Regions from separate parts of the Sporosarcina sp. P26b genome, predicted to be linked through region 1. Evidence: riboswitches for the same ligand, from Rfam matches in the RefSeq annotation. Region 1 holds a riboswitch; each other region holds the start of a gene.
What was found. A riboswitch is a leader RNA that binds a small molecule or an ion and turns the genes downstream of it on or off. The one in region 1 is predicted to bind thiamine pyrophosphate.
Positions count from the first base shown of each region.

Region 1 (7,763 bases):
TTTATTCGGAGCGTTACTTGAAATTCGCACAATGGAGAAAACGCGGTCTTCCCTCAAAGCACTTGTCGATCTGGCCCCGCTAGAAGCGAGTGTCCTTCGGGATGGAAAACTACTGACGATTGCTGTTGATGACGTAGAAATCGGTGATCGGGTAATCGTTCGCTCAGGTGAACAAGTTCCGGTAGACGGTCCGATTGTTTCAGGAAATGCTTCTATAAATGAAGCAGCCATCACAGGAGAATCGGTACCCGCATCGAAATCACTAGATGATCAAGTATTTAGCGGTACGTTAGTAGACAATGGCTATATTGAAATAATTGCAGAACGTGTAGGTGACGATACAGCATTCGCTCGTATTATCGAGCTAGTCGAAGAAGCACAAGAAGCGAAGTCGAAAACTCAAAAATTCTTAGAGCGATTCGCCAATATTTATACACCTTCCATCGTCATCCTATCGATTATCGTCTATATATTCACACGCAATATCGAAATGACATTAACATTCCTTGTCATCGCTTGTCCTGGTGCCCTCGTCATTTCAGCTCCCGTCTCGATCGTAGCTGGAATTGGTAACGGAGCCCGTCATGGTGTGCTCATTAAAGGTGGCGACGTGATGGAGCAATTGGCGAAAATCGACACTGTCGTCTTTGATAAAACAGGTACTTTAACTAAAGGACGTCCAGAAGTTACTGACATCCATAGCTTTGGCATCGACAAAGAAGAGTTACTCCGTTTAACTGCAGAAGCTGAACTGATGTCTGAACACCATCTCGGTCAAACGATCGTTCGTGAAGCAAAAAAACGCATGATTCATTTAACACATCAAGCACAAGACGCACAAGTTATTAAAGGTAACGGACTTCTTGCTGAAGTAGATGGCCAGCAACTGGCAGCTGGTAACCGGAAGCTGATGATCTCACAAGGTATAGCTATCTCTCCAACTATAGAAGAGTATGCATCCAAGCGAGAAAAGGCAGGTAACACAGCCGTGTTCATCAGTATTGGTGGAGAAATCGCAGGTATTATTTCCATAGCGGATCAAATCCGTCCAGAAGCCGCGGCTGCCCTAGCTAAACTACGAAGAAATGGTATTAAACAAATGATTATGCTAACGGGCGACAATGTACACACTGCCCGACTCGTTGGCGAACAACTTGGTCTCGACAGCGTCTATGCAGAGCTGTTACCTGAAGACAAAGTAGCCGCTGTCCAAAAGTTGAAAGCGCAAGGACATCGAGTAGCGATGGCAGGTGACGGAATCAATGATGCGCCGGCAATCGCCACTGCAGATATCGGGCTGGCAATGGGTAAAGGCGGAACAGACATTTCCATGGAAACAGCGGATATCGTCTTGATGGCGGATCGACTAGATCAATTCGCCCACGCCTATGCATTATCGAAAGCGACTGTGAACAATATGAAGCAAAACACATTTTTCGCAGTTGGCACAGTAGTTTTATTGCTAATCGGTGTACTGCTAGGCAAAGTCTTCCTAGCATCCGGCATGCTTATCCACGAAGCAAGTGTGCTTCTTGTCATATTGAACGCCATTCGATTAATACGCTATACTAGTGACAAAGCGTCCAAACGAAATGTAAGCGAGGTGAAAGTGAATGAGTCAGCAGCCCCACAATGACACGACCGATCATCGAATGTGTGTATCACTTGTTCCACTGTTCAATCACTTGGAAAAAGATCAGATGAAGCACATTGTAGAACTTGCGCGAAGCACCCCCTACCCGCGTGGACAAATTATTTACAATGAAGGCGACCGCTCCGAAGGCTTGTATATATTGCACAAAGGACGGATCAAAATATATCGCCTATCAGAAAACGGCAAAGAGCAAATCGTACGAATACTACAACCCGGAGATTTCACAGGCGAGCTATCGTTATTTGATGCTAAACCTCATGACGCCTATGCAGAAACACTTGAACCCGTAGAACTATGTGTTATTCAACGGGACCAAATGCAGCAACTTCTACAAGAGCACCCCGCGATTTCATTGAAGATGTTGGAGGAATTCTCCTCCCGCCTTGCCCGAACGGAACAACGGGCGGCACGAATCGGTATGGAATCAGCAGAAACGCGTATTGCCCTTTACCTAGTTGACTTATCAGAAGAACAAAGACAATTGATAGTCGAACTACCAATGAGTCGCAAAGACCTAGCCTCTCACCTAGGGACGACACCTGAAACAATCAGTCGAAAATTAAGCGCTTTCGAAGAGTCTGGCTGGATTCGCCAGCCCAGTATGAAAGCAGTAGAAATTCTAGATTTGGATGCTTTATTGCTTTTGTAAAAGAAACGCTTTTCATTCTACCGTACACGTGATAGGCTAGTTCTGAAAACCAAATATTTTGACCATTAGGGGAATCCTTTACAAGGACTGAGAAAAGAGTGTGGCTCTGAAACCCTTATTACCTGAACAGGTTAGCACCTGCGGAGGGAAGTGGCGAGTCGTTACTTATGTATTTCTGTCGACATTTCTACCACTTTCCGATTCGGGAAGTGGTTTTTTCTATTGGAGGGGAATGAATGAAGTTACTTGGCGTGACTGACGACCGTCTTTCGGTGGATGAACTGACACTACATTTGCTGCACACAGCACCGTTTCTTGATGCTATTATCTTGCGGGAAAAGTCCAAGTTAGATGAACAGCTAGTAGATTTAGTTACGCGTCTTGCAAGTGCTGAATTCCCACTCGACAAGCTCATTCTTCATGCCAGACCTCACTTGGCTAGAAGACTGAAGCTTAAAAAAGTGCAACTGACTGGCTATGGTATGTCGTTACAGGATGCATATCGAGAATTCCCCGAGCTCTCTTTCGGTTGCTCGATTCATTCATTGGAAGAGGCAAAGGTAGCTATGAATGAGGGAGCAGACTGGCTATTGTACGGGCATGTTTTTGAAACGCCTTCGAAACCTGGGCTGCCAGCGCGTGGAACGGAAGAATTGTTTTCTATTGCACAGTATAGTTCGATTCCTGTGTATGCTATCGGTGGAATTCAGCCGCATCACTTACCTAATTTACAGCAAAACCACGTGGCAGGCGTCGCTGTATTATCCCCTATGCGTTCACTGAAAACTTTGCAGAGTTATAGAAAAGGAGAGGTATCTCATGGAGAAAATGATTGATCTGAACGGCAAATCGTTTCCCGTCATTCCTGAAGTAGGGACGATCCAGCAGTTACTTGAGCACTTAGGACTTGGCGATCGTATTTTGATCGTGGAGAAAAACAAGGAAATTTTGCAGAAAGATCACTACGACGCACCGATCATGGACCGAGACCAAATTGAAATCATACATTTTGTAGGAGGCGGATGAACATGTTAAAAATTGCAGATAAAGAATTCTCTTCACGTTTATTACTAGGCACGGGGAAATATCCTTCATTTGATATTCAAAAGCAAGCAGTGGCGGTATCAGAAGCAGAGATCCTGACGTTCGCAGTACGACGCATGGATATTTTTGAAGCATCGCAACCCAATTTTCTCGAACAACTTGATTTAACGCGCTATACATTGCTTCCGAATACCGCAGGCGCCAGCACAGCGGAAGAAGCCGTACATATCGCACGTCTCGCCAAAGCTTCGGGACTTTGCGACATGGTAAAGGTGGAAATCATCGGCTGTAGCCGTTCATTACTTCCTGATCCAGTGGAAACATTACGTGCGTCTGAAATGCTGTTAGAGGAAGGTTTCATTGTACTACCCTATACGTCAGACGATGTAGTACTTGCAAGAAAACTATGCGAATTAGGCGTTCACGCTATCATGCCAGGCGCTGCGCCAATCGGTTCAGGCAGAGGCATTCTGAATCCGTTGAATTTGTCATTCATCATTGAGCAGTCCAATGTACCCGTCATTATTGACGCAGGGGTCGGCTCTCCAAAAGACGCCGCTTTCGCGATGGAACTCGGCGCAGACGGTGTATTGCTGAACACAGCCGTATCGGAAGCCGCCAATCCCGTCATGATGGCAGAGGCAATGAAGCTCGCGATTGAAGCGGGACGTCTCGGTTATAAAGCTGGACGTATGCCAGTTCGTGATTATGGCGTGGCTAGCAGTCCGACTGAAGGGCTTGTGACGACTTGAGCAGTAAATATTCTCGGCAAGAACTGTTTGCACCCATCGGACCAATTGGACAACAACGTATACGCGAAGCAAAAGTTTTTGTCTTAGGAGCGGGTGCTCTTGGCTCTTCAGGAGCGGAGATGCTAGTGCGGGCAGGCGTCGGCGAACTGACCATTGTCGATCGCGATATTTTGGAATGGACTAATCTTCATAGACAGCAATTATACTCAGAACAAGATGTCATCGATCAATTACCGAAAGCAATCGCTGCGGAAAGCCGATTGCGCGTGATCAACAGCGACGTGAAAGTTCGTGGGATTGTGGCGGATGTCACGCCTGAAAATGTCCTCGAATTATTCGAAGGCCATCATTTCATTCTCGACGGCACAGATAATATCGAAACTCGATTACTCGCAAACGACGCCGCATTACAACTCGGCATCCCCTTCTTCATGGGCGCTTGCGTCGGTAGCTATGGGCTGACATTTCCTATCGGTGTAAAAGAAGGAGCGCCCTGCTTACATTGTCTGCTCGAAGCGTTGCCGCCACAGTCTTTGACATGCGATACAGTCGGCGTCATCTCGCCCATCGTCGTCACGACTGCCGCCCGTCAAACCGCAGAACTGCTGAAGTGTATCACGGGGGCAACAATGGGACCCCGTCTCGAATCCGTCGATCTCTGGACAGGCGAGCGCGCTGCCATGAACGTACAAAGCATGAAGAAACCGAATTGTCCAAGTTGCTCAGATACCCCTGTCTATCCTTACTTGTCTGCCAATGAAGTGGTTCGTACGGCTGTACTATGCGGACGCGACACGGTACAACTGACATGGCCGAAAAATCGACAAGTTGAGCTGATACCATTTGCTAATTCCATTCGCGATATTGTTTCTAATTTAAAGCAAAATCCTTATTTGGTTTCCTGCGATTATAACGACCATCGCCTCGTGTTATTCCGCGATGGTCGGATGTTGGTGCATGGGACGAAGGATATTACGGCCGCGCGGAAGATCGTGGCAGGTTTGCTTGGCTGATTGTTTGATGTCTCTTATTCTCCTTAGAGCGTTTATGTGTGGTCTATGAGCGGTTAACTTGCTGGATAGAGCGAAGAGCGAGTCACATAGAGCGGATAGCCAGTAATATAGAGCGGATAAAACGCCACATAGAGCGTTCAGCCAGTTCCATTGAGCGACCACCACAATTTTACGACCTAACCCACACAATCCACCGACGAAAAAACGCTTCGGAAAGCCCTAAAACGGCAGTCCGAAGCGTTTATTTCATTAAAAACCTAGCACTACACTTACTCAGTCACATCCGCCTCAGCCGAACTCTCCAGCTTCAACACACCATCCGTCATCTTGTACACTTTATCTACGTACTTGATCAACCGTACGTCATGCGTCACGACAATGGTCGCCGTTTGATTGGACTTCGTTTCATTTCGCAACAACTCCATTACTTCAAATGCCCGATCAGAATCGAGCGAAGCTGTAGGCTCATCTGCCAAAAGAATCGCCGGCTTACTGAACAGCGCCTTGGCAATCGCCACACGTTGCCGCTCACCGCCCGATAAATCGGAAGGATAATTCTTATGCAACTTGGTAATACCTAAATCCTCGTATAACTTACGTTGCTCGTCTTTTGACATATTGTCTTTCTTCACTTTATTCAGCAATTCCAGCTGCTCGTCAACAGTTAAGAACGGTACGAGATTGGAAGCCTGCAATATAAAACCGATTTCCTGCAAGCGAATTTTAGAACGCTGCTTTTCATTCAGCTGCGATAATTCTTTACCATTGATGATCACTTGACCTTCACTTGGAGTTTGCAGACCGCCAGCCACCGTCAGGAACGTACTTTTACCTGAACCGGATGGACCAATGACTGCGACCAATTCGCCACGTTCGACTACAAAATTGGTCTCTTTCATCGCCTCGACTAGCGTATTGCCTTCACCGAACGTCTTTTTCGCATTTCGTAATTCTAGTACCATCGTTTATCCTCCTATCGCTTCGAGCGGATCAATTCGGATAATCGTCCAAACCGAAATAACGGCTCCGAGAATCGCCACTACTATTAAGACCAAACCATAAATCATCATGGTAGGTATATCAAACATGATAGGAACGGCATTTGGCAGGAAGCTTCCCGCAAGTAATGTCAGACCGAATGCGAGGACAACCCCGATTAGCGCAAGAATGAAAGTCTGCGCTATAACCGATCGTGCCAAATACGCACTGGAAATCCCCTGCGCTTTCATCAGACCGAACATGCTGATTTTCTGCACAGTCAATACGTACAAGAAAATCGCAACGATTGCGGCTGAAATGACGAATAAGAAGTAGATCATATACGTTAACGTCAAATTTTGCTCAGTGTAACCAGGTAGGTTCTCGATAAACGTTTCCGTTTCAATAATCTCTGTATTATCAGGCAATGAAAGTTGATCCCACTCTTTATCCTTGACGACAATCGCGTTGACAATATCTTTATTCATTGTATACGCGTCTCCAAATTTGATCTTCTGCATATCATTTAACTTCATGTAAAGTATAGGTGATGCATTAAAACGAGCCTTTTCCGTAAAGCCAACAATCGTCAGTTCCGTATCAGATGAAGATAGCTCCAGCGTATCGCCGATCTTAAAGCCTTCATCTTTCAACACGTCCGACGCTACCACACCGTTTTGAACATAAAACGTTGGGTCCCCTTCACTGACTTTTGGCTTGATGAACTCATCTCGGTCAATACCGAAGAGCATAACGTTTTGCTTGGTGTCACCGTTGTTCGCAATGGCACCCATTTGGCTGACAACAGCCGTTTCTTTCGCGCCTAGCTCATCGGCTACCTCCTTGTTGAGCGCCGATTCGTACAAGCTCTTATCGGATTCCTCCGTCAGTAGAACAGCATCTACTTTCCATGTGTCGATCGCTTCCCTATTCATGCTAGCTAATCCATTAGCTAGACCTGATAGGAAGAACACGAGGAACGATACCAATAGCAAAATCGACGTAATGAGTAAAAACCGTAGTTTATTCTTTTTAATTTCGCTCCAAGCTAAAAACATTCATGCTCACTTCCTTTTATAGGACATCTATTGCTTCTTCTAATTCATAAGAAGTTGAAACTACTTCTTTTGAAACGCCACCAATCGATGTAATAACGTCTTGCAGATTTTTCATATGGTCTGAAAAATGCCGGATATCATCAATCGTCAAATGGACTGTATCTGTTATGTTTTGGAATGTTTCTCTCGTTGTTTCAGTCTCTTTCATGCCCATATCCGCAAACTTCGTGACCGTATCAATGGCAACATGAACGGCTTGCGTCTTTGCTTTTGACTGCGCGACAAGTTGCGCAATATTATCTGTCGACTGTTTCGTCTGATCGGCAAGATTTCGTACTTCATCCGCAACGACTGCGAAGCCTTTTCCATGAACGCCCGCACGTGCCGCTTCAATTGCGGAGTTGAGTGCCAACAGATTCGTCTGATCAGCAATGTTTTTCACTAGTTGTACAACCTCTTCAATTTGAATGGAGGCACGGTTCAATTCTTCAACTAATTCTGCCATGCCTTTCGTTTCTTTAACAATCGTCTCCGATGTCACAACCATCTGCGCCATCTGCTCGATTCCCGATTGCGCTTGATTGGCAGAAGTTTCGGAACGTACGATACTTTCTT
Region 1 covers NZ_PDYW01000005.1:89,154-96,916, reverse strand. The annotation lists gene CSV69_RS07305 (heavy metal translocating P-type ATPase) at 1-1,636, shown strand, start outside; gene CSV69_RS07300 (Crp/Fnr family transcriptional regulator) at 1,614-2,303, shown strand; TPP riboswitch at 2,361-2,469, shown strand; gene CSV69_RS07295 (thiamine phosphate synthase) at 2,540-3,139, shown strand; gene thiS (sulfur carrier protein ThiS) at 3,123-3,329, shown strand; gene CSV69_RS07285 (thiazole synthase) at 3,326-4,099, shown strand; gene CSV69_RS07280 (ThiF family adenylyltransferase) at 4,096-5,112, shown strand; gene CSV69_RS07275 (ABC transporter ATP-binding protein) at 5,382-6,074, opposite strand; gene CSV69_RS07270 (ABC transporter permease) at 6,078-7,148, opposite strand; gene CSV69_RS07265 (globin-coupled sensor protein) at 7,165-7,763, opposite strand, start outside.

Region 2 (7,763 bases), on a different contig from region 1:
CTTTATTGAAGATATCTCAGTTAATATTGCACTCATTAGAAAACGCCTTCCAACCAATTCTTTATGCGTGGAAAAGTTCGAATTAGGCGCTCGGTCAAAAACTTCTGTAGCACTTATGTACTTCGATGATATTGCCAGTGAAGATACATTAAACCAATTGCGTACACAGCTAGGCAAAGTGAATACGGATATTGTGTTCAGTGGTGATGCATTGATGGAGTTAGTGAACAAAAAAGCCTTGCTCTTTCCCCGATCTGACTATACGGGACGTCCTGACAATGCAATCCAGTCATTGGCGAGAGGTCGCTTCGTTATTCTAGTGGACGGCGTAACCTACGCCGTCATCACTCCGATCAGCTTGTTTTTATTAATGAAAACTTCCGAGGATTTTGAGTTTCCAAGTCTCCAAAGTTCGATCCAACGATTGCTTCGTCTCGGCAGTTTATTAATTGGTTTACTGTTACCCGCTTTTTGGCTTGCACTCACCTCCTTTCATCAAGATCAGTTACCTATTCAATTATTGGCAACCATCGTACAGGCAAACATAGGTCTACCTTTTCCTTCTATATTTGAAATGTTATTGATGCTCGGCTTATTTGAGTTATTTCGAGAAGCGGGTCTACGTCTGCCAACCGTAATCGGAAGTACGATTGGAGTTGTAGGTGGATTGATTATTGGAGATGCGGCAATACGCGCAGGTTTAACAAGTCCCGCTATGATTGTCGTGATCGCCACTTCTACAATTGCGGCCTATACTTTAGTTAATCAATCACTCGTTACAGCTGTCAGTGCGTTACGCGTATTTTTTATTTTACTTACCGGACTGATGGGTTTATTTGGTTTTTATGTGTCTTTATTTGCTACCCTTTTATATTTATCAACTATCCATACATTCGGGGTCCCTTATTTAAGTATTTCAACAGACATCAAGTGGAAAAATATTAAAAAGACATTGTTCCGCCTACCTACTGAGCAATATAATGAGCGACCTGATGTATTGCATCCAAAGGATAAAACTCGCCAGAAAGGAACGGGAGAATGAAAAAAACTGCGTTGTTCGCAACACTTTGTCTGACGTTATTACTGGCGGGTTGCTGGGATATGAGAGAACCCGAGCGAATGTTGTATGTCAACGGCTTGGGTGTTGATTATGTAGACAATCAATTTCACATATATATACAGATCATCGACTTTGCCAATACACCAAAATCTGAACAACCCGTGAGTGACATCCCTCAGGCCGAAGTAGGATTTGCAAAGGCCGATACATTTGATGATGCCCTTGCCCAGCTGTACCACTCCGTTGACCAGCAGGTATTTTGGGGACATGCTTCTTACATTGTTGTATCGGAAAAGGTGTTGGAGCATGGAAAATTAAATGCAGTCATTGACAGAATTACACGGTATCTAGAGACGCGCTATCAAATTTGGTTATATGCCACAAAAGATCCGGTGCAGGACGTGTTGCTGGTCCGCCCTGTTATTAACAAAGCACTTACCTTATCAAAACTGGGTGATCCAGACAATTCCTACGAACAAGAATCGTTTGTCTATCCTACGAATATACGCGAGCTGATTATCGGTTTGGACGAGCCGGGACACGAAGCGGCAATCCCTCTTATCAACGTAAAGGATAATTGGGAGTCTTCAAAAGAGTCCGTTGCAGCACCTGTTTTATCAGGCATAGCGTCCATTTCACGCCACCATTTCAAAGGATTTATTACGGGTTCTAGCGCAAGAGGATTGCAGTGGATGACGAAGAAAACTAAACGTGGTCGAATTTCTTTCAAAACAGAAAGAGATGATCATGTATCCATAATAGTCGATAAAGTAAAACCGACCATTACACCTATCAATAAAAACGGCGTGAAATTTAATGTGGAAGTAGATATCGAAGCATCATTAAGTACAAAGGAAGGTTCTATTTCGATAAAAGAAATCAAAAAAAGATTGGAGGAAGAGATATCTAAACAAATTTTAGAGACATACAAAGAGGCTATGGAAAAAAACATTGATATCTATCGATTTTCCGAACATTTATACAGAAAAGACTTGAAGACGTGGAAGAAATATGAGCAAGACGGAGGAATTGAACTAACAGAGGAATCGATCAGTAAGTTGAACGTACGGGTCACCAAGCTTAATTCAGACCGAAAGAGTTTTCAAGAAACGATCAAATAGAACTAATTAATTAAACCGCCACAATCCACTATGGACTGCGGCGGTTTATTGTTAATTACATGTCATGTAACGCCAATAATTATCTCCTAGCACACCTGTCAAATACGCTAAGCCTTCACTTTCAGTACGGTGCAACGAGCGCCAGTCCTCGTAATCAAGCGCTAAATATACTTCATGATGTGGCGCATCGTTATGATAGCCAACTAGGTCTAGGTTTCCTTGCTGGTCTAAATGCGCTTTCACTTCATAATGAATAGGCGGTGAAGCGGTTAGTGGATTACCTACGTCATGGTTGATTGCAAAAAGAACTTCAGTCGATTTCCCTTCTAATCGCTCAATTTCTATACCGTCTACAGATGCATGGTCATGGCGCTTATATCGTTTCATATAATTCATGCCAATTGAAGGTCCAGTGGCTTTCGTAAATTGCAGTGTGCTATCGCCTCCGATAAACTCTCCTTCTATGTCCACACGGGTACGGAAGCTTTTTCCTTCTGGGTTGAAATCTCGATCATCACCTGTGAAATATGGAATTGGTGAAAAGAGATTCGGGTTTTTTATGATATCTTCTTTTAAAAACGTTGCATAGCGGAACTTCCATTGCTTCACTTCATTTACTTTTTTTCTGTCAGCAATCGGTGTAAGCAATTGATCCCGTTGCTTTACACGTACAGAAAAAGTATAGATTTCTTCTGTTGGTTTATTATTCGGATTCGGAGGCATAATCACTTCATACACTTTGGATGCGATCGATTTACTGACATTCATTTTCTGATTGCTGTCAATCAACGGACACGTTGCCGAGACACTGTATACTACCGCCTCCGAAGAACTTATGTCACGATCAATAAAACGATTATCCGTAATTGTTTCGAGATATTGACCGTTGCGGTAAATATCGAACTTCTCCACATCTTTGATCCACTCCCATGACAGAGCAATTTGTGATGAAGCGGCAATCGTTGTGATGACTAATCGTTGCAAAGGATGTTCATCTTCCTGAACTTCAGTCAGGGCAGATGTCTGGATAACAATTACATCTTGAACCCGTCCTTCCGCTACTCGTTCCACCGTGTATTGGAAAGGATGTGACGGATCCAACTCCCCATCCGAAAACTTCGGAGCTGTTCCTTCATATACTTGTCGGTCATTTTTATAGACACGGTAATAACCACCTATGTCACTCCACGTAAACGATATATTATCCAATGAATGGTCCATTTGTTGAATTTCGAATAATTTCTCCATTTGCGATCTACTCCTTTATATCCATTTCATCTGAAAAAGATAAGACTTCTTCAGATAATTATGTAACGTTTAGCATACGGTTATACTTGACCACCTAAGCGCAAACACTCATTTTCATACTTGTCAATCTGTTTATTGCAGGATCATTTTATCCTAACCCATCTATATGATATAATTAGCTTGTCTGATACATAGTCACCACTAGGGGTGCCAACATTTGGCTGAGATGCAATTATGCAAACCCTTTGAACCTGATCTAGGACAACCTAGCGGAGGGAAGTGGGTAGTTTTTATACCCAACCGCCCATCCTAGTATGGGCTTTTTGTATATATACCTTTATAAGGGGGAAAAGAAACATGCAGCTTATTCAACAACTGCGACAAGAGCAACCACTTGTCCACTGCATCACGAATTTTGTGGTAGCCAACTTCCAAGCTAACGGGTTACTCGCAATAGGCGCATCTCCTGTAATGGCCGATGCGGTGGAAGAGGCGGAAGATATCGCAAGAATCGCCGCTTGTAGCATTCTAAATATTGGAACGTTAAAACAACAAACGGTCGACGCAATGATTCTATCAGGGAAAAGTGCACGTGCAGCCGGAAAACCTGTTGTATTGGATCCAGTTGGGGCAGGTGCAACGCCTTTTCGTAAAGCAAGTGTTCTCAAAGTTTTAGACGAAGTAGACGTCACATTAGTTCGTTGTAATGCTGGGGAGTTGGCGGCAATTGCAGATATTCCATGGAACGCCAAAGGAGTAGATGCTGGAGAAGGACAAGCAGACATTGAAGACGTTGCAAAACAGACAGCACGCAAGCATAACTGTCTAGTAGCAGTTTCGGGCGAAGTGGATATCGTCACTGATGGACACACGACAGTATCTATTACAGGTGGACATCCAATGATGACGACGATTACTGGAACAGGTTGTTTACTTAGTTCAGTTGTGGGTGCTTTTCTAGCGGTGGGAATAGAGAGCCCTATGGAAGCAGCAGCAGATGCACTTTCATTTTATAAGCGTGCTGGAGAACAAACGGCGCAGATTTCCATAGGTCCTGGAGACTTTGCGATGAACTTCTTAAATATCTTACATTCTTTAGATCGCGAAACAAAAACATACTTTGTGTAAAAGATAGGAGGTTTTTTAATGACAATTCAAGTAGCTATGACTATTGCAGGATCAGACAGTGGTGGTGGTGCGGGAATCCAGGCTGATTTGAAGACTTTTCAAGAGCTCGGTGTATTTGGCACTTCCGCTATTACGGCAGTAACCGCACAAAATACATTAGGTGTACAAAATGTGTATCCGGTACAAGCTGACGGTGTAACCGCACAAATGAAAGCCGTACTCGACGACTTTGACGTGAAAGCCTGTAAGACTGGTATGCTATTTTCAGCCGAAATCATTACGGCAGTCGCCTCTTTATTAAAAGAATATCCACCTATTCCATTAGTGATCGATCCTGTGATGATTGCTAAAGGTGGACATTCTTTATTACAACAACAAGCAATTGAGGCACTGAAGGAACAGTTAATACCACTTGCAACTGTGATAACGCCAAACATTCCGGAAGCAGAAGTACTGACAGACATGAAGATCTGTACTGATGAAGAGATTCAACTAGCAGCAGAAAAACTTATCCAGCTCGGTGCAAATGCTGTGGTCATAAAAGGCGGGCATCGCAGTGACGTGCTCGATGCGAAAGACTATTATGCTGATGCGGACGGACAATCATTCACAGTCACTACCCCTTGGATCCAAACGAAAGACACACATGGAACGGGTTGCACGTTTGCAGCTGCTTTGACTGCGTTTCTTGCAAGAGGTTATTCTCTACCCGATTCAGTAGCCGAGGCAAAGCAATTCATTCAAGCAGCAATTGAAAATGGCTTACAACTCGGCTCAGGTCATGGTCCTACGAATCATTGGGCATATGGACAGTTAAAAAGGGAGATGCTCTGATGCGACATGTAGAAGTGAAGAAAGCATTGGGCTTATACTTTGTCATGGGTACGCCAAACGTAAAAAATCATGAGCCCTTAGCTGTATTGGAAGCAGCACTTCGTGGCGGTGTTACGTGTTTTCAGTTGCGCGAAAAAGGTGATGGTGCATTAACGGGTGATGCTTTACTTGGATTCGCAAGAAAATGTCAGGCATTATGCAGATTATATCGTGTTCCGTTTATAGTTAATGACGATGTAGATTTGGCATTAGCACTTAATGCGGATGGTGTACACGTTGGGCAAGACGACGAACAGGCAGATAGTGTTCGAAAACGGATTGGTCCTGATAAATGGCTTGGCGTCTCGACTCATAACGCAACTGAGGTTCAACTCGCACAATCAATTGGTGCCGATTACATAGGCCTTGGCCCCATTTATCCGACTGCAACCAAACTGGATGCTTCAGACGTTGTCGGAACAAACTTAGTGGAAAAAATTCATACAGCATTTCCTGATATGCCAATGGTAGCAATTGGTGGGATTACGCTAGATACTACGGAGTCTATTATACGAGCAGGTGCAGATGGCGTGGCGGTAGTATCTGCCATAGCCTCCGCTGCCGACCCACAAAAAGCTGCAAAATCTATTTCAAAAATGATCCATTCTACTCTAACGTAAACGAGGTTGCTATGAATACACGTAAAATGATTTTTATGACGATGTTCGTCGCGATTGCAGTCGCAGGCTCTGCATTCGTTTCATTTCCGGCTGGCATTGCTAGGGCCTATCCTATTCAACATGCGGTGAATGTGATTGTCGCTATCGTAATGGGGCCAGCCGCAGCTGTTACCGTTGCTTTCGTGACAGGATTGGTCCGCATATTGACAGGAACTGGTTCATTGCTCGCATTTCCAGGCGGTATGATTGGTGCTTTTTTGGCAGGTGTTTTGTATAAGCGATTTAATAAGAATTGGAGTGCGGGCGTTGGAGAAATTGTCGGTACTGGTTTGATTGCGCCTTTATTTGCTGTTCCGTACGCAAAGATTCTGATGGGCACTACAGTGACCGCATTTTTCTTCTTGCCACCGTTCCTCGTATCAACAGTTAGCGGCACTATTATTGGTCTGCTACTAGCTCCTAGACTTTTAAAGTTAAATTTATTTAAAGATTTAAAGTGAATTGCGACAAAAGATCCGCAGAGAAGAATCTCTGCGGATCTTTTGTCGATTTCCCGGGAAATACCGTGTATTATTTATTCACTTGATTATAATAGCGCTGCATTTCTTCCTTCGGTACCATGTTTCCACCGGTTCCCCACACTAGATGTGTAGCGTTTATAGAATTGGCTAACGGAAGTTTAGATTTTATTACGTGTACAGGACCTGTCATACCAGCAAGTGCGGAAGGTTCTAACCAAATGTCTTCACTGTCTGCGAGCACTTTCAACAATTTGAACAATGTCTGATCCCCTACCGTATAGCACCCCGTCAAGAAAGGTTCCATCGTTTTTCCGACAAAAGCCGATGCTGTACCAACCGCTAATCCGTCGGCTGCTGTTTGATTATCCAATCCAAAGTCCGCCACAGATACTTGATCATGCATTCCCGTCATCATACCAATCATCATGCACGGTGAATGAGTAGGTTCGGCAAACAAGCAATGAACATGATCGCCTAATGCTAGCTTTAGTCCGAATGCCACGCCGCCTGGACCTCCTCCCACCCCGCAAGGTAAGTAGACAAATAAGGGATGATCTTTATCCACGACGATATGCTGTGATTTTAATTGTGACGCAACTCGTTCCCCTGCCACTGCATAGCCTAGGAATAAATCAATAGAATTTTCATCATCGACAAAGTGACACATTGGATCTGCATCCGCTTGACGTCGACCTTCTTCCACCGCTTTACTGTAATCATCAGCATATTCCACTACAATAACGCCTTTTGAACGCAATAACTCTTTCTTCCACTGCTTAGCATCTGCCGACATATGTACAGTGACATTAAAGCCAAGTTTTGCACTCATGATTCCAATACTAAGTCCTAAATTGCCCGTCGAACCTACAGCAATCTTATGTTTCCCGAACAGCCCACTGAATGCCTTCTCATTAAATTGACTATAGTCTTTCGTAGAATCGAGCAACTGATGATCAATAGCCAATGTTTCAGCATGTTTTAGTATTTCATAAATACCTCCACGCGCTTTTATGGAACCTGAAATCGGAAGCGCATTATCCTGTTTTAACAACAGTCTACCCGGAATATCTGTCTTATACATTGATTCAAGTGCATACTTCATTTGCTTAATTTCTGTCAAAGGAGATTCAATTATGCCATCCTGAGTATCCGGAAAAACTTTTGCCAAATAAGGGGCGAAACGCTCTAACCT
Region 2 covers NZ_PDYW01000004.1:171,014-178,776, forward strand. The annotation lists gene CSV69_RS06475 (spore germination protein) at 1-1,042, shown strand, start outside; gene CSV69_RS06480 (Ger(x)C family spore germination protein) at 1,039-2,181, shown strand; gene CSV69_RS06485 (DUF3238 domain-containing protein) at 2,233-3,429, opposite strand; TPP riboswitch at 3,623-3,724, shown strand; gene thiM (hydroxyethylthiazole kinase) at 3,787-4,557, shown strand; gene thiD (bifunctional hydroxymethylpyrimidine kinase/phosphomethylpyrimidine kinase) at 4,576-5,391, shown strand; gene thiE (thiamine phosphate synthase) at 5,391-6,050, shown strand; gene thiW (energy coupling factor transporter S component ThiW) at 6,062-6,550, shown strand; gene CSV69_RS06510 (D-serine ammonia-lyase) at 6,621-7,763, opposite strand, start outside.
Region 2: it holds a riboswitch for thiamine pyrophosphate, as region 1 does, so the genes downstream of both, thiM (hydroxyethylthiazole kinase) here and CSV69_RS07295 (thiamine phosphate synthase) in region 1, are expected to answer to the same signal.

Region 3 (7,763 bases), on a different contig from region 1:
GCTATGGAGGAAATAGCAAGTAATTCTAATGAATTGGCTCAATTGGCTGAAGAACTTAATAATCTTGTCCGCAAGTTTACCTTATAACAAGAAAAAGCGTCTGCTATTGTGCAGACGCTTTTTCTTCATGTATTTTATTTCAGATAGTTTGCTTTCCATGAGATGCATATTAATCAATTAAACCACGAAAAGTCTGTCTATTACTTTTACTTTTACTTTACTTCTATTTGTCCCATCATTCCATTGTCTTCATGTTCTAAAATATGACAATGGAACATATAGACACCTTTATGTTTGAATTGTATAGCGATTTTCACTTTTTCTCCCGGATGAACCGAAATAGTGTCTTTCCAACCTCTTTCGTTTTCGTTAGGTTCCACACCATCTCTTGAGAGTATTTTAAATTGTGTACCGTGAATATGGAATGGATGAATCATTCCACCCATCATATCTTTCTTATTGTAGATTTCCCACACCTCAGTGACACCTTGCTCTTGTGTGAAATCAATTCTTTGGGGATCGAACTTCTTTCCGTTGATTGTTACATGATCCATCATGCCAAACAATTCAATATTTTTTGTGACCGGCATAGCTTTTTCTTCATCTGTCACAGAAAACTCATTCAACTGTTTCACTGCTTGTGTACTTGCTACTTCTTGATCTGATACTTCAAACGGTAGAAGGATAGATCCATCTTCATTCATTAATGATAAATCCTTTAGCGAATTCAGCTGTGAAAAGTCAATAATAATTTCTGCCCGTTCTGATGGTGTCAAGGTAACTTCGTTCAATGTGACGGGTTCATTCAAAAAGCCGCCATCTGTCGCGATTTGAACAAACGATTCACCCGTATTTAGCTTGAATGTGAAGTTCCTCGCATTCGATCCGTTCAGCAAGCGAAGACGCACTTGTTCTTTCCCTACTTTTAATACGGGATTTACTGTGCCGTTAACTAATAATGTATCACCTATCGTCCCATCTTCATTCATCACTGCTTTATAATTTAATTGATGCTGATCATCGAAAATCCGGTCTTGGAAAACTAAAGGTATGTCATTCTCTCCATATTTTTTCGGAATTTCTAATTTGGCCGAATTAGGATCTTCAATATAAATCAGTCCTGCTAAGCCTTTATATACTTGTTCAGATGTCTTGCCCTCTGGGTGGGGATGAAACCATAAAGTAGCCGCCTCTTGTGTGACTTCAAATTCTATTGTCTCTTCTTCACCTGGACTGAGTGTTTTATGTGGTCCGCCATCTGCTTCGCCAGACACTTCTAAACCATGCCAATGAAATGTTGTTTCTTCATCTAATTCATTTATCGTATTTATTTTTACAGTTTCACCCTTTCTAAATTGTAGAACGGGTCCTACTAAATCTCCGTTATATCCAAAAGTTTCTGTAGTCACATTATCAAATATGTTCACGCTTCCCTTTTGCGCCTTAACAGTATATTCGGTGCCTACTGTCGTTTCACTAGTTAATAAGGGTGGGATGTTTATTTCATTCTCACCAGTCGAATCTTTTAATCTCACTACATTATTATGGCTCATATGTCCGTTACCCATTGTCGAACCATCCATCATAGAATGCTGTTCATTGCTCGTCTGGTTCATCATATGTTCATTACTCTGTTCATTCGATTGCGCATCACTACTGCATCCACTGATCAATAATGCACACAATGAGAATATAACAACTTGCGTTTTTCTACTCATTTAAATATCTCCTTTATCTATTGTCATCAAGGGTAGTATAGCTGATACATGTGGAAAAACTATGCACATTTCATACATATGGTCGTGAAAATGAAACTTTCTCCATACAAAAAGGATACCCGGGTATATTACTATCCTGGTATCCCTCACTTTGTAATTAAAATCTAGATCTAGATGGTTTTTTCATCGGTGCTTTATTCATTAGGTAGGATATAAAGGTATCATCCTCAAGGCTCGGATTCGACGAGTTCAGTAGCAATGCTAAGTTTTTCGCATCATCTAGTGCCCTGTGTGCGTTCTGTACTTGAATCCGATGTGCTCTCAGTAATTGTTGAAGCTTACCATTCTCAAAGCCATAGTTTTTCCATTTAATTTGTCTAACAGAACAATACCAGTCCATGTCGAGAGTTTCCGGTAATAGTCTACTGACAAAGCCCCTGTCAAATGAAGCATTATGCGCCACAATGCCGTCTGCTCGATCGAGTATCGATAGAATTCTGTCCATGTCGAGTGACTTCCCTCTTACCATCTGATCAGTGATGCCCGTTAGGTTTGTAATCATTGGCGTTATAGAGTAGAACGGCTCTTGAAACTCACAATATTCATCTGCTACCCGAACAATCCGGTTATTATCGTATTCGCCAAGCATAACACCCAGTTCAATTACATCGCTTGCCTCTGCTCTCATACCTGTAGTTTCTACGTCAATGAACGCTATATGTTTCGTCATGTAAAAACTCCTTTAAATCTATTTAAATTCGTATATGGCATGCAATTAGGATCAATTTGTATCCTATTAGTATAACAGGATTTCAACACACTGTAACGAAATTAACCTACTTCGGGATTCGCACTTCATCCAACTTTTGAAGTGGTTGCCAGACAAATTGATGTGCTGTATACTAGGATTGCTTACATAAATGTCCGTACGGGTGCTTGAGTGAATCAGGCTGAGATAGCAGAGGAATCCACTGCTGACCGTTAATCTGATCTGGGTAATGCCAGCGTAGAGAGCGTAATCGATGGAAATTTACAGGAATCTCTTTCCTTCCTCGGCCGTCTGCTCTTCAGACGGCTTTTTTGTATAGACAAATAAGAAGGAGTGGAAAAGTTTGAAGAAATTAAAGTTTACCGATATTTTGATCACGATCATGATCGGGGTAGTATTTGGGGTATTGATGAAGTTTTGGGACGATTTATATACCGTCGTCAAACCGATTCTCCCCGTTGCACGTCAATTGATTTACGGCATGTGGTTCATGGTGGGACCGTTCGCCTTTTTACTATTACGTAAGCCCGGTACCGCATTGATCGCAAGCATTGCAGGCGCTTCCTTGTCTGCATTCGCAGGACATGGGATTGAAGTATTGATGTACGGGTTCATGCAAGGTCTTGCTGCAGAATTACTATTCGCCGCATTCCGATATAAGCGCTACACGATAGTAGTCGCCGGAATGGCTGGTATTGCTTCTTGCCTCGCGAGTTTCGGACTCGATTTGGTTTATGGATATGCAGCACTTGAAACTTGGGCACTTATAGTGAAATACGGGTTACGTGCAATTAGTGCATTCATCTTCACAGGTATTTTTGCTGTACTAATTGTTAAAGCGATTGAAGCAACCGGCGTGACATCTTTAATCCGCCCTGTTGATAAGAAAGAATATACTTTGCTCGATCAGTAAACGCGGAGGAATGATTCAACTATGCCTAACATCAGTGTTACCGATTTACGACTGAAGTTTCCCGGAGAGAATTCACTGGTTTTTAAAGATCTTTCTTTTTCCGTTCAGCCTGGTGAAAAAGTGCTCATGCTTGGACCAAGCGGCTGTGGTAAATCTACTTTACTGCAAGTGCTGAGTGGAATTATCCCGCATTCCATCGAATTGCCAATGAAAACAAAAGACGTCCAACTGCCTGACTCATGGGGATTCGTTTTTCAAGATCCCGAAACGCAGTTTTGCATGACCTATGTCGATGAAGAACTTGCATTTGTTTTGGAAAACCTTCAAGTACCGCGTGAAGAGATGGCCCCTCTTATAGAGGAAGTGTTGAAACGCGTGGACTTGAATTTAGAAAACGTTCATACACCCATCAATGAAATGTCTCAAGGCATGAAACAACGACTAGCTTTGGCTACAGTGTTATTACTTGAACCCGACGTATTATTTCTGGACGAACCTTCTGCTTTACTTGATCCAGAAGGCACGCAGCAAATTTGGTCTGCTATCAAAGCAGCAGCTACAAATAAAACCGTACTCATTGTCGAGCATAAAATTGATTTGATTGCCGATTGGGTCGATCGCGTGGTGCTATTTAATGATCAAGGAGTCATTATAGCGGATGGACCTCCAGACACTATCTTTACAAACAACCAAGAAGAACTGAAGCGCTATGGCATTTGGTATCCGGGGGTTTGGGAAGAATATAAAACGTCCGAAGCATTTCAATCGATGATGAAAAACCGTCAAGCAGTTGCATCTCAAGAGAAAATTAAGATTCGAGACTTTCACGGCTATCGCGGTCAAGCGGAGAAGATTTCTGTCAAACAAGCGACCGTACAGGCTGGTGACTGGATTTCGATTGTTGGAGAAAATGGCTCTGGTAAAAGCACATTGCTTCTATCTCTCATGCAACTACTTCGCACTGACGGTGTCTATGAAGTTAACGGTGTACCGATTGTGTGGAAAAAGAAGAAGCGACAACTTCCTAAAGGTCTGTCGCTCGTTTTCCAAAATCCCGAACTGCAATTCGTGACCAATTCTATTATGGAAGAGTTGACCGTTTCGTTGCACAGTATGCCAAAAACAGAGGCAGATCGTTATGCTAAAGAAATGATACAATTATTCAACTTGCCTGATTCTGTTTCACGCCATCCCTATCAACTATCTACGGGTCAAAAGCGGCGTTTAAGTGTAGCGACTGCTCTTACTCCAGATACAAATATATTGCTACTTGATGAACCTACTTTCGGGCAAGATGCGCGAAATACTTTTGCCATTCTTGAGAAAATAGAGCAATTGCGCACCGAAGGAATGACGATTCTAATGGTGACGCATGATGAGGAAATCGTAGAAAATTTCTCTACTGCAGTCTGGACAGTAGTTGATGGCGTATTACAAACAACTACGTTTTCTGGAGGTGCGCCACATGCTGAATTGGTTCACACCTGAACGGCAAACTTGGTTGTTTCGCGTTAACCCTGCGCTAAAATTCGTAGTGTTTTTCACATTCATGATCATCACACTTATAAATCAAAACTTACAGTTCGCCCTTTGGCAAACAATATTGTACGGGCTGTTGTTTTATGTATTCAGTGGCTATTCACTAAAGAAATTAGCAGTGCTGTCAATTCCTTTAGTCATATCATTTCTATCTACTGGATTGACGATGTTGCTGTTCGGCAAGGGGGAGTCCGTTCTTTGGCAGTTTGGGATTTTCAAGATATCTGAGGAGAGTATCCAACATGCGCTTTTGCTCGGAAGTAAATCCCTATCATTCGGTCTCGTCGGCTTTACGTTTATCTTGACGATCCAACCTATATTATTCTTCTATGCAATGATGCAACAGTTTCGCATGCCATCCAAATACGCGTACAGTTTTATTGCGGCATTTCGTTTAATACCGGCTGTTACTGAAGAACTTCAAATACGCCGAAACGCGTTAAAGGTGCGCAACGTCCAATTTTCAAGGGGAAGTAAAGGGCTATATGAGCGATTGCAAAGTTACACAGTCCCCTTATTTGCACAAAGCATTCGCCGTGCACAACGGATTGCTGTGGCAATGGAAGCAAAGCAGTATCAAATGGGAGCCGCCAGGACATATTTTTATCCTACTCGGTATACGCATATGGATGTGGTGTTTGTAGCTGTAATGATTCTTGGCTTTGCTGTCACTCTATTTTTATCGAGCAGTGGGTTGTTAACGCCTAGATGACATCTATTGATGATGAGTTATTATAGTAAAAGGAACATGATTACTCGATCAATGGTAAGAAAAATCATCACCTTCCTACAGAAAAGCGCAGATCTGAGAACGCGAAGAGTACTAAAAAACTGCTACAGCGTAAAGATTTGCTGTAGCAGTTTTTTATATAATTTATTTAATTATCGTGACTGAGCTATTCACATGCTTAATTACCTTTTGACTAGTACTGCCCATAACTAATTTCTGCAGTGTATTCAAACCACGACTACTGAGTATGAGATGATCAATTTCATTTGTATTTACATATTTAATGATTTGCTGTTGCGGATTTCCTTTTAACATCGTAACTTCGGCATCTATTCCTTTATCCTTTACTAACTTCAATGCAGATTGTATCTTCTTCTTTTGATACATAGCAAGACTGTTAGGACTCTGTTTTAATAACCGTTCATCTTCTTTGTTATAATCAATAACATGGATCAACTCAAGTTTCGCTTCAGAAAATTGTTGCATTAACATCAACGCATAATCCGTTGCACGCAATGCATTTTCTGAGCCGTCTACCGCCACAGCAATCTTCATGATAAAACCTCCCAAAACTACTTTTCTAAATTCTTCAATTGAGATTTTCTTTTGACTTCTTTCACCAGCATAAGACTCCATTGCCATGTTATATACCCATTTTACTGACGATGTAGTCCAGTAAATAAGAAGTATCTATACTCAACAATTCAAAACCCATTCTACCAATTGCATAATAAAAAGCCAACTATCTGCTACTAATACAATACAAAATTGTAAATGAAGTGAAAAAAGCCATATGAATCCAGTAATCCAGACCTTTATGGCGACTCCATTTATTTTACGATCGTCACTGGACAATTCGCCTGTTCCATTACACTGCGGCTCACACTGCCTAATGCCATTTCCTGCATTAAATTCATTCCACGGCTACCAAGCACTAATTGTTCAACTTCTTCTGTTTGTAAATGTTTAATGATTTCCACATCTGGCTTTCCCCGTAAAAGCTTGACAGTCGTTTTTACTCCGGCCTCTTCTGCCATTTCCACTACAGGTCTAACTAGTCGATCTTGGTATAGGGATAAACTTTTAAGATTTTGTAGTAGAAGTTGTTCTTCTTCTACTTTGTTATAATCTGTTACGGAGATCACTTCCAGTTCTCCATCAGGCGTATTTTCTAATAGTGTTAGCGCATACTCAGCTGCACGAATCGAATGATCAGAACCATCTATAGCTACAGTAATTTTCATTTAACCCACTCCCTACTATTTCGTATACTTTCTACTATTAGTATATATCAAAAGTTCCAATTATTCAGTGTTCATGTCGTTCATCTTATTTAACTACACTAGAAGGATATGCTTACCACTATCGAATTTCCCTATACGATAATAAATTTATAAAACGCCAAAAACGTTAACTCTCATTATAAGAGTTAACGTTTAGTATCTTAGATTACATTACGCGAGCAACAAACGATTGGCCAACAATCGACCCCGTACTGTAATTCCAGCCCAAGCTGCAAGAAATGCTTTGATAAAGCCACCAATTAAAAATGGAACAAAACCGGCCATAACAGCAGCAGTCCATGATAGCTCAGCTATAAACTTCAACCACACTGTACCAAATGCCAATGCAACGAACATCCCAATAATATTGGCGATGACTGCGTTAGGCAGCTTAAAACTTGTACGTTCCATATAATACCCCGTAATGAAAGCTGTTGGAATAAAGCCAATGAGGAATCCGCCAGTCGGTCCAAAAATCACACCTAATCCTGAAGACATGCCTGAGAATACCGGCATCCCTACTGCTCCCATTGCTAAATATACTAATACAGAAATCGTTCCATAACGTGAACCTAAAATCGTTGCCGCTAAACCAACTGCTAGTGTTTGTCCTGTAATCGGAACTAATGGTAACGGAATAGTTAACTGCGCCATGATCCCGATAATGGCTGCGAATAATGCTGTTACAATCATCATCTTCAATCTGTTTCTCGTATCTAACATGTCTGAATTCCCCTTTATGTAAACACTATTTTTTATTATGTTGACTCTAATTTTATCGTACGTCATTCTCTACGTCAACACATTTCTA
Region 3 covers NZ_PDYW01000013.1:18,548-26,310, forward strand. The annotation lists gene CSV69_RS11475 (methyl-accepting chemotaxis protein) at 1-87, shown strand, start outside; gene CSV69_RS11480 (multicopper oxidase family protein) at 213-1,718, opposite strand; gene CSV69_RS11485 (exonuclease domain-containing protein) at 1,876-2,448, opposite strand; TPP riboswitch at 2,637-2,748, shown strand; gene CSV69_RS11490 (ECF transporter S component) at 2,831-3,400, shown strand; gene CSV69_RS11495 (ABC transporter ATP-binding protein) at 3,422-4,888, shown strand; gene CSV69_RS11500 (energy-coupling factor transporter transmembrane component T family protein) at 4,866-5,651, shown strand; gene CSV69_RS11505 (universal stress protein) at 5,814-6,224, opposite strand; gene CSV69_RS11510 (universal stress protein) at 6,500-6,913, opposite strand; gene CSV69_RS11515 (biotin transporter BioY) at 7,124-7,675, opposite strand.
Region 3: it holds a riboswitch for thiamine pyrophosphate, as region 1 does, so the genes downstream of both, CSV69_RS11490 (ECF transporter S component) here and CSV69_RS07295 (thiamine phosphate synthase) in region 1, are expected to answer to the same signal.

Region 4 (7,763 bases), on a different contig from region 1:
AATGTTCAGCCTCTACATGACTCGTCGCCACAATAAAACCGGCTACATATTTCTGCTGAAGCGTTCGGACATAATTAATTTCCTTTTCCAAGTCTTCATCTGAATTGCATAGGATGACAGTGTATCTATAAGCTAACGCGATATCTTCTATCGCACGTGCAAGTTCCGGAAAAAATGGATTGACGATATCTGGCACAATCAATCCAATAAACGTCGATTGCTTCGTACTGAGCGAACGCGCGATCATGCTTGGCTCATAGTTCAATTCCTCAACGGCTTTGCCAATGACTCGTTTCGCTTCTTCACTTATGTATCCTTTATTATTTAAATAACGTGAAACAGTCGCTACTGAAACCCCTGCATGTTGCGCGACATCCCGTATATTAGCCAACTATTCCACCTACAATCTCTCGATATGTAACCGGTATCACATTCATATGTGGTACCGGTTACACATAATGATAACAGACAAGGTTTTTTAGTGTCAATAGGGAAATAGAGCGGTCGTGGGCTGGCATAGAGCGGATAGCGCGGTGGATAGAGCGGGCGCGGAATCGCATAGAGCGGGTAGCGCGGCTGATAGAGCGGTCGCGGGCTCGCATAGAGCGGATAACGCGGCTGATAGAGCGGGCGCGGGCTCGCATAGAGCGGATATCCCAGCCGATAGAGCGGGCGCGGGCTCGCATAGAGCGGATAGCGCGGATGATAGAGCGGATGCCGGCTCGCATAGAGCGGATAGCGCGGCTGATAGAGCGGTCGCGGGCTCGCATAGAGCGGATATCCCAGCCGATAGAGCGGGCGCGGGCTCGCATAGAGCGGATAGCGCGGCCGATAGAGCGGATGCGGGCTCGCATAGAGCGGATAGCGCGGATGATAGAGCGGATGCGGGCTCGCATAGAGCGGATATCCCAGCCGATAGAGCGGGCGCGGACTCACATAGAGCGGATAACGCGGCCGATAAGAGCGGATGCGGACCCTGTTAGAGCGAATATCACGGCCGATAGAGCGGGCGCGGGCTCGCATAGAGCGGATATCCCAGCCAATAGAGCGGGCGCGATCTCGCATTGAGCGGATAGCGCGGCTGATAGAGCGGATGCGGACTCACATAGAGCGGATAACGCGGTGGATAGAGCGATCACAGACTTACATAGAGCGAATAGCGCGCATGATAGAGCGAACCCGGGCCAGCATAGAGCGACTACCCCCACTCACCTCTTCGCTAAAAGAATCAACATCACTTGTTTATACATATTTATATAGGTAAAATGGAAATGGAGTCTTCGTTACTATCCATAAAGGAGAGATCGGTATGATAGTTTCTCATGAAAATGAAAATGTCCTATATGAAATCCCGGTAGATTTACGCAAAAGTATAGATTACGTTAGTGGGGATTTATTTATTACAGATCAACGCTTTCTTTTCCAGCCACGAAATATGCATTTCAAAAGAGACGCGATGGAATTTACTATTCAGGATATCAATAATATTGATTCGTCATATGTATTAGGCATCGTACCGAATGGCATTACCGTAGAGTTGAATGACGGCACTATAAATACCTTCGTTTTGGAGAGTACATTGTTCGTCAAGTGTGATGATATTATCAAAACCGTTTGGAGTTTAATGGAGAATAAATAAACATGAAGATTGCCGTGCCGATTAGTGGACAACTTTTTAAGTAGTTGCTACTAAGTAGCGCGGTTTTTTCATATCAAAAAACCGCACGAAAAGTTAGAATACCAACTCTCCGTGCGGTTACCATTTCATCACATCACAATATTACTTTCCTTCGCTTTCTCAATAAACTTATCACTCGATTTATTAAAGAATTTCTTCAATCCTATTCCCACACCTAGCGATAAAGCGAAATAGATGAACAGGTAGAGAATTTGTTTCCAAGCCACTGCCCAAATAATGCCCCCAATGGATTCACGCAATAAAGTGATCGCATGGGTGAACGGCATGAATGCAGAAATGCGTTGGAAGAATTCGGGTGCCATCTGGATCGGGAATGTTCCGCCTGACGCACCGAGCTGCATGACCATCAAAATAATTGCGATGACTTTTCCAGTGTTACCAAATACGGATACGAGTGTGTAGACAATAGTAACGAATACAACACTAATGATCACACCGAATATCACAAATGGCAGCTTATTCACCACATAGACGTCCATGATAAATATCTCACCTAGCGTGACGATCAATGATTGAATCGTCCCGATCCCGGCGAAGATGATTAACCGTCCAATATACGTTTGGTAACTCTTGAACCGTGTTTTCTCCCGAATGTCCACTTTTAACGTGGAGACCATTAACAACGCACCGACCCATAATGATAGCGTTGTATAGAACGGGCTCATTGCGGAACCGTAGTTCGGAATCGGATAGAGCTGGTGCTCATCCAATACTACCGGTTCAGCGAAAAACTTACTAACACCAGTAGGATCTGTTGCGAGAACATCCAATAATCTATCCAAGTCGCCGTCTTCTTCTAATTTGCGGATTTTCTCCGCCATCGTTTCAATCGTTTCACGCGCTTCTGGGAAGTACTTCTCCGCTTTCGCTAAATCCGTTTTCCCTAGCGCAACCCCTGCTTCTGCCTTTTCAAGTGCCATACGCAAACGTGGAATCCGTCCATTCACTTCATCCAATACGTCGGACACATCATATAAAGCATTTGTTGCGTCACGCATCGCCGACTTATACTTTCTTGTCAAATCACTGTTGACGAAATCAATAGCTTCCCCAACCGAGCGATCCAATTCTCCGGATACGCGATCGACTTCAGCCAAATGTTTCTTTCCATTTGCTTTTGATTCATTGATTCGACCAACTAATCCGTCTACAGATGAATTGGCAGATGATAAACTATTTTGCACCGTTTTGATGCGTTCAATCTCTCCAGAAAGCTTATCGGAATGAATGAACTTCTCTAAATCTGTTAGTCCACTTGTAATCGATCCAATTGCTGACAGCCCATTATCGATACGATCTACCATCGTTTGAAGTACGCCAATCGTAACCTTTGGATCTTCTGCTGTCCCTAACAATCCTGCAAGCTTCTCATCAATTTCTGTCTTTGAGGCTTGGAGTTCATTGAATCGATCACGTAATCCCTCATCAAAAGTCTGCAGTTGTTCAATTGCATCAGTAATCGCCTTTTGGCTATTCGCATCAAATTGATTTCGCGCATCCACAATCTTTTGCTCGCTAGCTTCCAACTGTCCTTTCAATTGATTCAACAACTCAAGACTTGGCTTTTCGCCTTTATTGATGGCGGCTTGCACTTTGTCAATGACTTGTTTAGTCGATACTAACTGTTCTCTTAACGAAACAAATCTCTGTCCCAAACTAGCAATTTTGTCACTACCGGTTACTTTTCCAGCGGCTTCAAGAACTGAAATCACTGTATCCGTTTTACCGATTTGATCTTCAATGGCAGTGGACATACTGTCGAGCTGTTCTTGGAATTGACTGAAATCAATTGACTCCCGCTTATCGATCAAGCCTTGCACAACTTTCTGCGCATTCGTATTCACTTCCGTTGCACGGTCCAGCAAGCTTGTAATATTCACAGAAAGCTCTTTCAACTGCTTCATCAACTTTTCCGTTTGAGGAGACAATATATTTTCATAATTACCTTTGATTTTATCCATATCTTCAGCAAGCTTGTCTGACAGCGCCTGTGTTTGTGTGATCAGATCCGTCGCTGGATTCTTACCACTTTGTAAATCTGAAATGATAGTTTCCAAGTTCTTCTTCAGACGACTTAAATCCGCCACGCTGTCACTCAAAGAACTCTGCAAGTCTTTAATATTGGATGAATCTTTTAAATTCTGATCCTGCTTCTTCAAATAATCATAAATATCATCTAACCTAGCATTTGTATCTTCCAATTTACCTTGCTTATCGCGCAGTGAATCGACGATACGATCCACATCTTCCCCTTTACCTGACAATTCACTTGTCAGATCAGGCACTTTACGGAATGCGGTTTGCGCACTCTCCAAGTTGGATGTAATGACCCGCAATGTATTATCCACGGTCTTTTCATTCTCTTGCAACTTGCTGATCAATCGTGCATTCAGTTTTTTCGCATTCTCATGCACCGAATTGACATCGTCCAATACCAGATCCACACGATCAATAGAAGAATCCGCGAAATTTAACCCTTTATCCACTAGCTGCAATTTCGAATAAATGTCGGGAATATCATATTCTAGTTGATAAACTAAATCGCGTAGTTTTTCAATATTGACACGATTGTTTTCCAGTTCCACTCCTAGATTATTGAATACCTTGATCACTGCTTTGTTCGCTTCTTCAACGAACGTGCTATCGATATTCTCTACTATAGCAGATGCGCCCTTGCCTGCTACTTTTGGAGAAATCGCATTAATCTTTTCATTGATATAATAATCCAATGTCGGTTGTTTAATATCGTCTGTAACGATACTGCTTAAATTTTCCGAGAAATTCTTGGGGATGATAATCGCAGCGTAGTAATCGCCGTGCTTAACACCTTTTAAGGCTTCGTCTTTCGTCACGAACTGCCAACCGAGATCATCATTCTTGGTCAGCGAAACGATTACTTCGTCTCCGACATTGAATTCCTTACCCTCAATTTCTGCGCCTTGATCTTCACTAACAATCGCTACTGATACGCCTTTCGTATTGGAATATGGATCCCACGAAGCCAAAATGTTCATCCAGGCATAGAGCGACGGTAGAAATGCAATGGCTGCAATGACGATGAGCGCCGCTTTATTCTTGAATATATTCCGGAGATCCCGTTTGACTATAAACAATATTTTATTCATCTAGTATAAACCCTCGCTCTGTATTCCGACATTCGCATATCACACCAATAGACTAGAGAAAATCGTATAGTTCAACACATCTGTGATTTGCTCCTCAGTCAGCTGGTCATCATGCGTTTTCGACCAATCCACTACTAACGCCAAATAAGATTTGAATAATAGATACGCGATCAGTTCACTATTACATGGCTTCAATTCACCTTTGGCAACACCGCGTTCAATCTTACTAGCAATAAACTGCAATATTTCCTTCTCTATAGAAGTTAACACATCCCCGACAGCTGGTGTGCGTAACTCTTTTTCCTCTTCAATCAGCTTAATGAATAACTGATGCGTCTCACGAAACTTCAATAACTGCATAATACGCGCATGGGCATTCTCTTGAAACGATGCCCCTTCTATAGCCGTTCTTTCCGACGCCTCTTTCATTTCGTTCACCATATTCCAGACGATCGAATGAAATAATTCTTCTTTATTCGAGAAAAACGTATAGATAGTACCTTTCCCCACATTCGCTATTTTCGCTACTTGGTCCATTGTCGTCGCCTTATAGCCAAACATCGTAAACGATTTTCCAGCCGCCAACATGATTTCTTCCCTACGATCCATTTTGCCACACCCTTCGAAATTGACCGTAATACCATTTCGGTCTGATAGTCATTATACTACATAGATTTTCAATGAAATGCAAGATGCTTGCTATTAATGAGTGAAAAGAATAGTTTTATCGACATTCAAAATATTTACTGAATTAAAGTTGACTACTTTACTAGAATATGAAACGATAAGACATGGATAAACACTAGGGGTGCTTTTGCTGAGAGAGGCTATTTGCCTTAACCCTTAAACCTGCTCTAGATAATGCTAGCGGAGGGAAGTGGACATATGACCGGTCTTGGCCGAACTATGCAACCGCTTCGCACAAAAGAAGTGGTTTTTTTGTGTGGATTTTTGAAGAAAAGAGATGTGAAAAGAATATGCCTAATAAAATTTTAGAATTTACCGATGTATCCTTTCATTATCAAGCAACCAAAGCTTCAAAACCGACGGCTATTTTTGACCAAGTTGATTGGCATGTAAATGAAGGCGAATTCGTCAGCATCATTGGACCAAGTGGTTACGGGAAGAGTACGTTGTTCCGATTAGTTACTGGCCTTGAGAATCCTGACAGTGGAGAAATTTCATTGAACGGTGAAGTCGTAACGAGGCGTTTAGGAAAAGTCGGTTACATGCCGCAGCAAGATTTACTCATGCCTTGGCGAACCATTCTAGAAAATGTTCGATTGCCAGTGGAACTCCAAAGTGCCAAAACGACTTCCGATGAGATGATCCAGCTCCTTGCAGATTTTGGGCTAGCTGGTGAAGAAAACTCTTACCCTGGCAACTTATCAGGTGGTATGCGTCAACGTGTTTCTTTTTTACGAACGATTCTAACCGGCTCTGATATTTTATTGCTGGACGAGCCTTTTAGTGCGCTCGACGCCATTACCCGCTTGACGATGCAAGAGTGGCTAATTGATCAGTGGAAGAGGCTCGATAAAACCATTGTCTTCATCACCCATGATATCGACGAAGCATTATTTCTATCTGATCGTATCTTTGTACTTGCTGAAAAACCTGTGCGGACAATCCGCGAAGTAGTCGTTCCTCTTGATCGACCACGTACGATGAGAGACTTGGCACGCCCAGAACTGGTTGAATTAAAGCAACAACTCATCATGGAGCTACGTTCGGAGGCACCACTATGAAAAAGATTACTTCTTATAGTAGTTCCATATTTTTCGTCGTGATCCTACTTGGCATATGGGAAATCGGAGCGCGTCTTTATGATAAAAGCTTCTTATTCCCGTCTCCATCTGCGATTCTACTCAAGTTATGGGAACTAAAGTCGGAGCTGTTTATCCACCATTTACCTCCGACAGCTGCAACAATAGTAATCGGCCTAATTATTTCGATACTTATCGGATCGGCGCTTGCGATCGCGATGTATAGCAAGAAGCCTATCGAGCAAGCGTTTTATCCACTTTTGATTGCGTCACAGACGATTCCCGTCATTGCGCTTGCACCGATTTTCGTGCTGTGGTTCGGCTACAGCATTTGGGGAAAAGTTGCAGTCACTGTACTGATCACCTTTTTCCCCATCACTGTCAGTGTGTTCGATGGTTTACGTTCATCGGATAAAAACTTACGTGAATTAATGCTCACGATGGGCGCGTCTGCAAAAGATATTTTCTTTAAACTGGATCTACCTTCCGCCCTACCTTCCTTTTTCTCTGGACTTAAAGTGGCGGTCACACTCAGCGTGATCGGTGCTGCAATCGGAGAATGGCTTGGCGCACAGGCGGGCCTTGGATATTTCAGCAGAAGAATGATGACTCAATTCGATAGTGCGGCTGTATTTGCACCGATCGTCTTACTATCTGCTGTAGGCATTATCTTCTTTCTACTTGTCGTTTTATTGGAAAAATACTTTTTACAATGGAGGAACCACGAATGAAAAAACGTTTGCTACTTGGAGTGACCTTTCTTCTTTTGTTAGTCGCTGGCTGCAATAATGATGCAACCGCAGTAGATACGGAAGAGTCACAGAACGATGATAAGAAAAAAGTTAGTATTATGCTCGACTGGTACCCAAACGCAGTACATAGCTATATTTATGTGGCACAGGAAAAAGGTTATTTCAATGATGAGGATGTCGAAGTTGATATTCAATTCCCTGCCAATCCAACTGATCCAATGAATTTGACTGCTGCAGGAAAAGTGACACTTGGATTGTACTACCAACCCGATGTCATTTTGGCTCAAGCGAATGAAGATATCCCTATCAAAGCGGTCGCATCTGTCGTACGTGAACCACTGAACTACACGGTCATGCTGGAGGACAGTCCCATTCAATCGCCGAAAGATCTAGAAGATCTGACGATTGGTTATCCTGGCAT
Region 4 covers NZ_PDYW01000006.1:29,679-37,441, reverse strand. The annotation lists gene CSV69_RS07985 (LacI family DNA-binding transcriptional regulator) at 1-391, opposite strand, end outside; gene CSV69_RS16640 (hypothetical protein) at 346-1,023, opposite strand; gene CSV69_RS07975 (GRAM domain-containing protein) at 1,310-1,639, shown strand; gene CSV69_RS07970 (YhgE/Pip family protein) at 1,768-4,824, opposite strand; gene CSV69_RS07965 (TetR/AcrR family transcriptional regulator) at 4,864-5,433, opposite strand; TPP riboswitch at 5,619-5,717, shown strand; gene CSV69_RS07960 (ABC transporter ATP-binding protein) at 5,802-6,572, shown strand; gene CSV69_RS07955 (ABC transporter permease) at 6,569-7,321, shown strand; gene CSV69_RS07950 (ABC transporter substrate-binding protein) at 7,318-7,763, shown strand, end outside.
Region 4: it holds a riboswitch for thiamine pyrophosphate, as region 1 does, so the genes downstream of both, CSV69_RS07960 (ABC transporter ATP-binding protein) here and CSV69_RS07295 (thiamine phosphate synthase) in region 1, are expected to answer to the same signal.